One region of the Paenibacillus sp. KS-LC4 genome, then DNA from elsewhere that is predicted to be linked to it. Evidence: predicted binding sites of a transcription regulator. Region 1 holds the regulator's gene; the other holds the start of a gene.
The links. The regulator LexA, encoded in region 1, represses DNA repair genes until DNA is damaged. The targets are predictions, from matches to a motif close to CGAACATATGTTCG.

Region 1 (4,572 bases):
CTCTGTCGGCTCAGTGCGATCATACCTGCCTGTCAGAAAACCGCCACCAAGCGGAGCCCACGGTATAACACCTACGTTTTCTTCCAGACAAAGCGACATCATTTCGCGATCCATCTGACGGCTGACAAGGCTATACTGAGGCTGCAAGGAAACAAAGCGAACATAACGATTAGCATCGCTCCAAGCCAAGGATTTCATAAGCTGCCACGCAAAAAAGTTGGAACAGCCAATGTAACGCACCTTGCCTGCTGTGACAAGATCATCGAGCGTCCGCAGCGTCTCTTCAATCGGAGTAGCATGGTCCCATACATGAACCTGATACAAGTCAATATAGTCGGTTTGCAGTCGCTTAAGGCTCGCTTCAACGCCGTCCATAATATGCTTGCGGGATAAGCCTACTCCATTAATATCAGGCGAAGTTGTCATTCTAACTTTCGTCGCAACGACCATCTCCGAGCGCCGCCCTTTAATCGCTTTCCCAACAATCTCTTCAGAGCGTCCACTTACATAAACGTTAGCCGTATCTAAAAAATTACCGCCTCGCTCCACAAAACGATTGATCATTTCAAGCGAATCCTGCTCATTCGTTGTATTTCCAAACGTCATTGTTCCTAAACAAAGTTCAGAAACAGCCAGTCCACTACGTCCAAGCAATTGGTATTTCATAAATAAAGCCCGCCTCTCCCATTAAAATGATTAATGCTGTGGCTTCTCGTCTTCCGCTTCATTCTCTTCATCTTCTACAAACTTAATCGTATCAAGCTGCTGACGAAAATTACTTTTAAACTGCTCCATATATTTACTGCGCAGCTCAGCCCGTTCCGTCAGTTCTTCGGGCGTCAAACCGACTGTTTTATTTTTACGGGATAATTCATTAATTCTTGCAATAAGCTCTTCCATTCGTTGCTCACCTCACTTGCTGTACTTTTCCCAAACTCTTTCTACTTTGACATTACTAATGCGCTGTTGTCAAGGTGAAAAGGCTGTCGCCGTCCTGTGGCGGCGCAGCACGTTTCAGTCCGAGAAATATAGAGAAAGGATGAAAAAGTCATATCATTTCCTATATTTCAAGAAAACGAGCCTACAATTAAATACAGAATAGATCGTACAACGATAATACTATCATTGTTCCGATCTATTCTGTATTTAGATAGCCTATTGGCACTTCCTGAGCCCCAAAGTTCAACTATAGGATAGCTATAAAGCAGAATCCTTGCAATACACTTCTAAATCACAGTAGTTTGCTGCTAAACGCCACTAGGATGAAGGGATAACTAGCTTCTGCCCCGGCCATATATCCGGCGACGACAGTTGGTTCCGCTCCCGTATTTGAAAGACGGACCAGCGTATATCGTCAGAACTGTCCGAAAATTTACGGGCAATCCCCCATAATGTATCGCCTTGTGCAACTACTACCGTCTGCTCTCCAGCAGCTGCTGGTGCAACATGATTCACTGAAGCCTCTGTACGCATTAGTAAAAAACCAGAAAACAATACAATAAACAGGGCTAGACACACTGCCAGCTTCAAAGCATAGCTGCTAATTGCACCCATGTTGATTTGCGACTTCATCTTTACCACTTTAACAGGCGCTTTCTCTTTAAAAATAGATGAATAGGATTCTGGATAAATGATCATTGCGCTCACTCCCAAACGTTTGTTCTGTTTTGATATTAACACGAACATTTGTTTGTGGTCAACAGGCAATGCGAACTTTTGTTTTTAAGAACTTATGTTTGTACGAACGACGGTTCCATGTTATAATTTGAGAAATAAATACTCATACAAAAATCATGTCGCACTCACCTTAGAGTGCATGAACTGGAGTGATCGTGTTGTCTAAAGCTTCCAATCGCCAGCAGTCGATTCTGGAATTTATAAAGAACGAAGTTCGCGAGAAGGGTTATCCGCCTTCCGTACGTGAAATTGGAGAAGCAGTTGGACTTGCTTCAAGTTCAACCGTACATGGTCATCTGGATCGTCTAGAGAAGAAAGGACTTATCCGCCGTGATCCAACTAAGCCTCGTGCTATCGAAATTTTAGATCAGGAAGATGTTGACGGAATTATCCGTCCTGCCGTTACTCACGTGCCGATCGTCGGTAAAGTTACTGCAGGCGTGCCGATTACCGCTACCGAGAATATTGAGGAATATTTTCCAATCTCTTCTCATTATGTAGGCGATGATGATGTATTCATTCTTAATGTCATTGGCGAGAGCATGATTGAAGCAGGCATACATAACGGCGACTACGTTATTGTGCGCCAGCAGCAAACCGCTACTAACGGTGATATTGTGGTCGCTATGACTGAGCATGATGAAGCAACAGTCAAAACCTTTTACCGCGAGAAGGATCATATCCGTCTTCAACCTGAGAATGTAACAATGGAACCTATTCGCCTGAAAAATGTTACGATTTTAGGAAAAGTCATTGGCTTGTTCCGGGATTTCCACTAATCGTTGATTTTCTTACTCTTCATACATGAAGAAAGCTGCATCCTTGCCCATTAATAAAGTGGGTTGAATGCAGCTTTTTATTTTGTCAGTTGATTGTCTTGTTCTCTAAACCCCTTTTTAGACTGTTTCGGAATGCCGATACTTCGGATAGCTTGAACAACTAGCTATGTCCCACTACAACTAGAACAGCCCTGAAATTATCTTTTGCTTGTGCCACCGTCACTTTGTATCCTTGTGATTATAGAAGCTGTAAAAATACTTCTCAAACTGTCGCCTCGTCAACTTAATTATTTTTTGCACACTATCTAACTTGCTCCTAGAATAAGAGGCAATACAAATTCTTATACCAGATTGATTTCCTTTTATTCCTTATATGTTTCACCACGACTCAATCACTTTTTTAATCATTATTTTCCTTATATAAATAATATAATCGGGTTTAATATCTATTATTTGAAAAAGTCGATAAAAAAACGAAACAAAGCGCTACTGATGTAGATATCAGTAGCGCTTTGTTTCGACCCTTCCAACTTTTCAAAGTCAGTTATTGGACGTAATCTATTGTTGTATCAATCATTCTCTTGTAAAATTATGATCGAATTCAGCGGGGATATGTACAATCATGCTGTTTTCATCAATATTGTGAAGTGCATTTTCCCCGCTGTCTGAAAAACGATCATTTCTGTTTTAATATCTCTGTCTCTATAATGATATTCGTTTCCCTCTGCTTTACATTTTCAATATAACACAGAAGAAATCATCGTTATGTCGATTTTTGTCGAATGTCATTCACATTTCCATACTAGTATGGAAATTTATTGACATTACAAAAAAAGCACTGTATAATACCTTTTTTTGTATAAAGGACTGTTTCACTAACCTATAGGCATCAGTCCTTTGTAATTAAATGCTCCACCAAATGAAGTTTACGACCAATTACATTTGCAGTTACACCACCATCAAAAAAAGCCGTGTTCCCAAACCTTTCGACCTTCACATAATTGATGTGGTCGATATTAACAAGAATATTGCTATCCAGTGATTTAAATCCAAGAGGGATAAATATTTGCTTGCAGGCATCAAGCGTTAATATAACTGTAAAAATTCCTTTTACTGTATAGAAACGCGGAACGACATAGTTTTTCTTTGGCTTGAAGACATCAATCAGCATGACTTCGGATAAAATGAAAGTATCAAATTGTTCCCCATCAATAACATCTCCGTATACCCGCTGACCTAAAATCTCTGTTGACATGTCCATAGATCTCACGCTACTTCAATTCCTTCGGTACCGACTGGATCCCAAGGAAAATCTTTCTCTTTTTTCCTTCTGCTGATTTTTCTGCTTGTTTAAATAGAATTTCCGAGAATTTACGAGCAAGTTTCTGTTTCATTCCCCTTTTCACCTCCTATCTGTTGAACAATAACGAAGATCATATGTATAAAAAAAGCAAGCACAATTACATCTGATTTAAGATATATGTTTGATATTAAAAGCAGTAAAGAGATACCCTTCTCCCTCCGAAAAACAATTAATAACATTCCGCTTATTATGGTTAATGTTATTACTGTTACATCGTTCAAAACAATATGTGGGATTATTGAAAGTAGCAATGTAGAAACGGCGAAACATATGGTTAATGATGAAAAATGAAAACCTCCTATATCACGCCTAAAAACGCAAAAAGCAAGCATACCTATTATGGTCTCGATGAAGGCCTCGGTCATCCATCCTATAACTAAAGTCAGCACTACTATCGCCGTTGGATTTAACCAATATCCTAATTGATAGGCCATTACATCGACAGATACATTGCCCTGCGGATCAGCCTTTTTTATAGAAAGCGCTATTCGTCTGGATAAATATTCAATCATCTTCCCGATCCCTTCTACTCGATAAATAGTATAGTACGATTAAGACTAGCAACACCATTGGATATATAAACATGATTACATCGAAATAAAGAGTTATGTACAATGCAACAGTAATAGTGACAGCAATTCCAATTGAAGTAATAATAATTAACCTATTCGTTCCACTGAAAAACTTCTCTCTTATGTCAAAATCATGCGGTGGAATTACAATGAACGCAAAACCAAAGTTAAAGAGCTTAAA
Region 2 (4,572 bases), 600 kb from region 1:
CACATATCCAAGCGATTTCACAAGCAGCGCAAGCTTTGCCTGCCATTGCGGACGTACTGCGAACCAATTGTAAAGCTCCCACCAAAAAGGAGCAATTTCGTTGCCCTGCTTCCAAGCGCGCAGCTCTGTTATTAAGTAAGACAAAGCTCGCTCTGGGTGCTGGATATATTCCCTTTGCTCCTTTACAGACATAGCCGGCGTAGGCTCGGCCTGCACTTGCTGTATCGGCAGCCCATGAAACAGCTGTCTTACCTGCCTGATAATTTCGGATGGGAGCAGGCTTTTCCCTTCTTCATCAGCCTCTGACCAGCTCATCCACAAATGGCGGCTCGGCGTTGTGAGCGCACTATAAATCAGAAAGCGCTCATCAAGCAGCCTTCGCTTGACGCCAGGCGCCATTGCCAAGCCTTCCTCAGCCAGCCTCTCCCGCTCCTGATCCGTCAGTACGCCATCCTCTTGAAAACGCGTCGGCATGATGCCATCATTGGCTCCCAGCACATAACAGATCTGCACCTGCCCGGAACGCGTCCGATCCATGCTGCCTACCAGCACCTGATCGAGAGCAGGCGGAATGGCTCCTAATTTCAGGCTTTCCAAGCCTGTCTCCAGCATGCCAACAAATATATCAGGAGACAGCGGTTCATTACCGACGAGCTCGACCAATTGGTCAAGCAAATTCATGACCCCATCCCACAACTGGCGATGACCGCGTGAGCGCTGCACACGCCCAGCCGCACTGTCCTCCCGGCTCCAGCGCTCCAGCCGCTCCGCCGCCCCCGTTTGCTCAAGCAAGCGGTATAAAGCTTCACACATCATGGTGACATTCGAAGCCTTCTCCAGCTCTTTGCCAAACTGCTGCAAGGGCGGGACAATTACGCCCCGCGCCGCCATAACTGCTTCGAACTCCGCCTTCGCACGAATGGATGGCGTATTGGCTGCTGCATTCTGTTCTTCCTCAAGCGACTCAACAATGAATGGACGCCATCTTTTTTCATCCAGCCACTTCCAGCCGTCAATGCCCGCCGCCAAAACGAAGTTTTCCAGCCAATCAAATTGATCACGAGGAATGCTTCCATCAAGCGGAAACAGCAGCTCCGTCTTAATGCAGCGGAACACCGCCTCATAGCTCCAATTATGCAGCACCGTCTCAAGCGCCGAGCGAATGAACTCGACCAGCGGATGGTGAACGGTCGTGTGCCTCTGATCAAGGAAATAGGGGATTTCATATTCTTGAAAAATAGCTTCCATATAGTCGCTGTAATCACCCATATTCCGCACCATAACCGTCATATCACGCCAGCTCGTTCTATCCTCCCTTACCCGGCGCAGCATATCTCGCGCCAGCAGCTCCACCTCGGTTCGCCGATTTGCTGCCGCATGCAGCGACAAGCCGCATAATGGACTGGCTGCATCCAGCATAGCCGGATTTGAAAGCGCCATTTGGGTCCGGCCCCCGTAGTGACGCTCCAAATGAGCCAGCATAGGGCTGCTGCTGAATCTGCCCGCCACTGCGCCACCATCGTTTGCCGTACCTGCAAGCCCACCTAGCATAATAGGCTCCAGCATTTCAACTCCTAAGCCCTCCGCCATTTCCCTCAGCAATACATAAGCATTCGCTGTAGGATGGAACAAATCCAGCTCTCCTGGCCGCTCTCCATCCGCATAGGTTCGATTCAGCTTAAGCGTAATCGTCACCTTCTTCGCCCTGCTGATAAGCGAGCTAAGCGCGACATATTCTTTTGGCGTAAAGCCATTAAACCCATCAATCCAAATTTCCGTGTCCCGAATCGTTGAAAATTCCGACAACCCCGTTGACAGATGAGCCAAATAATCCTCCGAATCCAAATATTGCCCAGCGAGCTCGGTCTCCAGCTTCTCATATACAAGCTGCAAGTCATGCAGCTTGCGCTTCAGCAAGGCTGAGTCCTGGAGATCAGAAGCCGCCTCTTCCATGCGCTCTGCAAGCATCGCGGAATTAATGCCATAACGCTTCCATTCGGCCAACAGCTCTCCAAGACGCTCAATGAAGCCCGGCTTGCCCGCTCCATGCTCGAATAGCTCCAGCTGATTGCCTAGCCGCTGTACGATTTTGTAAAGCAGCATATTTTTGCCTTCATCGCCAATTGGAATGAGCGCTGTTCCTCCCGTTTCCTGCATGACGCGAAGAGCAAGCCTGCGAAGGCTCAGCACCTGCGCCCGAATCATTCCCTGTAAGCCGCTACCTCGAAGCAGCGTGTACTCGGACTGGAAGGTCGCCTGTTCGGGCACGAGCAAAATAAGCGGAGCCCCATCCGGGTCTGCGCTCAGCCTGTCGCGAATCGCATCATGGCAATATGTCGTTTTTCCCGCTCCCGAGCGGCCAAGCACTAATTGAAGCGGCATCATGCAGCCCTACCTTCCGTTACCGTTCTATTATCAACCATACTACCATACCCTCAGCCACTTTTCACGGCCACTTCAAACGTACGTTCTTAAATTGGTGGCAAAAAAACCTCTTGAACGAGTAAAAAGCATGCTCGCCGTTCAAGAGGTTTTTCGTTATTTGCTGCGCACCTCAAAGATGGCAAATTTCAAGTAATGCCCTTCTGTTACGCCAAGCAGCTGCGGATGATCCTTGCCTGCCGCTCGCCATTCCACAAGCCTAAGCAGCTTGCCTGCATCAGCTGCGGCCTCCTGGATCGTCTCCAGAAACAAATCAGGACGCATATGGTAGGAGCAGCTTGCCGTTACCAAATAGCCGCCTTCATTCACCAGCTTCATGCCGTGCAGGTTAATATCTTTATAGCCGCGGACAGCACCTGCTACCGCATTTTTTGTTTTGGCGAACGCTGGAGGGTCCAAAATGACAACGTCCCAGGTTTGGCCGCCTCCGCTAATCGGCTTGGACGTATCCGTGCCTGCGCGGCTGCGCTCCAGACGCTCCTCCAGCCCCTTCGTTTGCAGTCTCAAGTAATCAAAAGCGTCGGTTACAACGAATTGTACGCGATCGGTAAAGCCGTTGCGTTCCACATTGCGGCGCGCCGTATCAATGGCATGCTCGGAAATGTCCAAGCACGTCACTTTTTTCGCCCCGTATTTGCAAGCGTGCAGGGTAAAGCTGCCCGTATGCGCAAAGCATTCCAGCACCGTAGCGCCGTCCCAGTAAGGGAAGGTCACTTCTTTGCCATTTGCATTGACTGGAACGAGCTCCCCCGTTGTCTTTGCACTTGCGCTGCTATCCTCAGAAGGCTTAGGCACAAGCTTAATGCCGCTGCGCAGGCCCCAGCCCTTCATAAGCGGAGCGATGGAGGCGCGATTTTCACGCTGATCATAGAAATAGCCGGTCTTCTGGCCTTCTACGATATCAACCTCAAGCTTAAGACCATTTTCTTCGATTTCCAAAATCGGTGGACATTCCCCGTACAGCACGCCTGTGCGCTTCTCTAATCCCTCCAGCTGTCTGACGCCAACATCGCTGCGCTCATAAATGCCGCGCGGCTCAAACACCTGAATAAGCGCTTCAATGATCGCCTCGCGGTGAATGTCCATGCCCAGTGTCAGCAATTGAATGACTAGCACATCATTAAAGCGGTCAACGGTCAGACCTGGCAAAAAATCAGCTTCTCCGTACACAAGCCTGCAATCTTGATCCGGCACAAAACGGCTGCGATGCTCCTTCGCAAGCTGGAAACGCTCGCGGAAAAACGCAGCATCCATCGCCTCCAGCTGCTTATACGAAATAATACGCACCGTAATTTGCGATTTAGGATTCCAATAGCCCGTTGCTAGGTAACGTCCTTGATGACTGACTACGTCAACCAAGCCACCCGGCTCCGCGCTGCCTTCCATTTTATCAATCTCGCTTGCATATACCCATGGGTGGCCCTGCTCCAAACGTTTTTTGCGTCCGCGCTGCAGCGCTATCTTTGCTCTCGTCATTATGGCAAAACCAACCTCTCTCATGCTTGTCATGCTTGTCATGCTTGTCATGCTTTTTGCATATATGTATGGGTACATCTGTCACTCGTTTTTAGAAAAGGAGATTCAGCCCATGCTTCAATCTATTATTTTGCCGATTGCAATCGGCTTTGCACTATTCTTGAGCGGCATGAAGCTGATGGAGCTGGCGCTGCATCGCCTTGCCGGCACACAATTGAATCGTATTTTGCAGCGTTTTACCGCTACGCCCATTCACGGATTGGCGGCTGGCGCCATCTCTACTGCTTTTCTTCAGAGCAGCACAGCCGTCACCGTCATCTCTATAGGACTCGTCAATGCTGGGCTGCTCACCTTTCGGAGAACGCTTGGCATCATTCTTGGCACTAACATCGGCACCTGCCTGACGACGGAGCTGCTTGGGCTTAGCCTTGAGCGTCTTACAATGCCGCTGCTCATTTTCTCCGTCTCCGCCTGGCTGCTGACCGCACTGCTTGGGGAGCTACAGCTTATTCCCGCCTTAAGGACGGGCAATTGGCTAAACACGATTCGTTCCGCTTCCGTTGCTACGCTCGGCTTTGGCATTTTGCTCGCCGGCATGATGATGATGCAAAGCGTTGGCCCGGACATTCAGCAAAGCGCCATGTTTGACTGGTT

Region 2: a site for LexA is predicted at 2,459-2,472, ahead of addB (helicase-exonuclease AddAB subunit AddB). Genes of this name have one in related genera too.

What each region holds. Positions count from the first base shown of each region.
Region 1 is NZ_CP145905.1:3,409,517-3,414,088, forward strand. Features, by position in the region: gene V5J77_RS14305 (aldo/keto reductase) at 1-666, opposite strand, end outside; gene V5J77_RS14310 (DUF896 domain-containing protein) at 697-900, opposite strand; gene V5J77_RS14315 (LysM peptidoglycan-binding domain-containing protein) at 1,258-1,638, opposite strand; gene lexA (transcriptional repressor LexA) at 1,836-2,456, shown strand; gene V5J77_RS14325 (dipeptidyl aminopeptidase) at 3,346-3,711, opposite strand; gene V5J77_RS14330 (hypothetical protein) at 3,728-3,850, opposite strand; gene V5J77_RS14335 (accessory gene regulator B family protein) at 3,828-4,331, opposite strand; gene V5J77_RS14340 (hypothetical protein) at 4,324-4,572, opposite strand, start outside.
Region 2 is NZ_CP145905.1:4,006,869-4,011,440, forward strand. Features, by position in the region: gene addB (helicase-exonuclease AddAB subunit AddB) at 1-2,385, opposite strand, end outside; gene V5J77_RS16835 (class I SAM-dependent rRNA methyltransferase) at 2,539-3,918, opposite strand; gene V5J77_RS16840 (Na/Pi symporter) at 4,031-4,572, shown strand, end outside.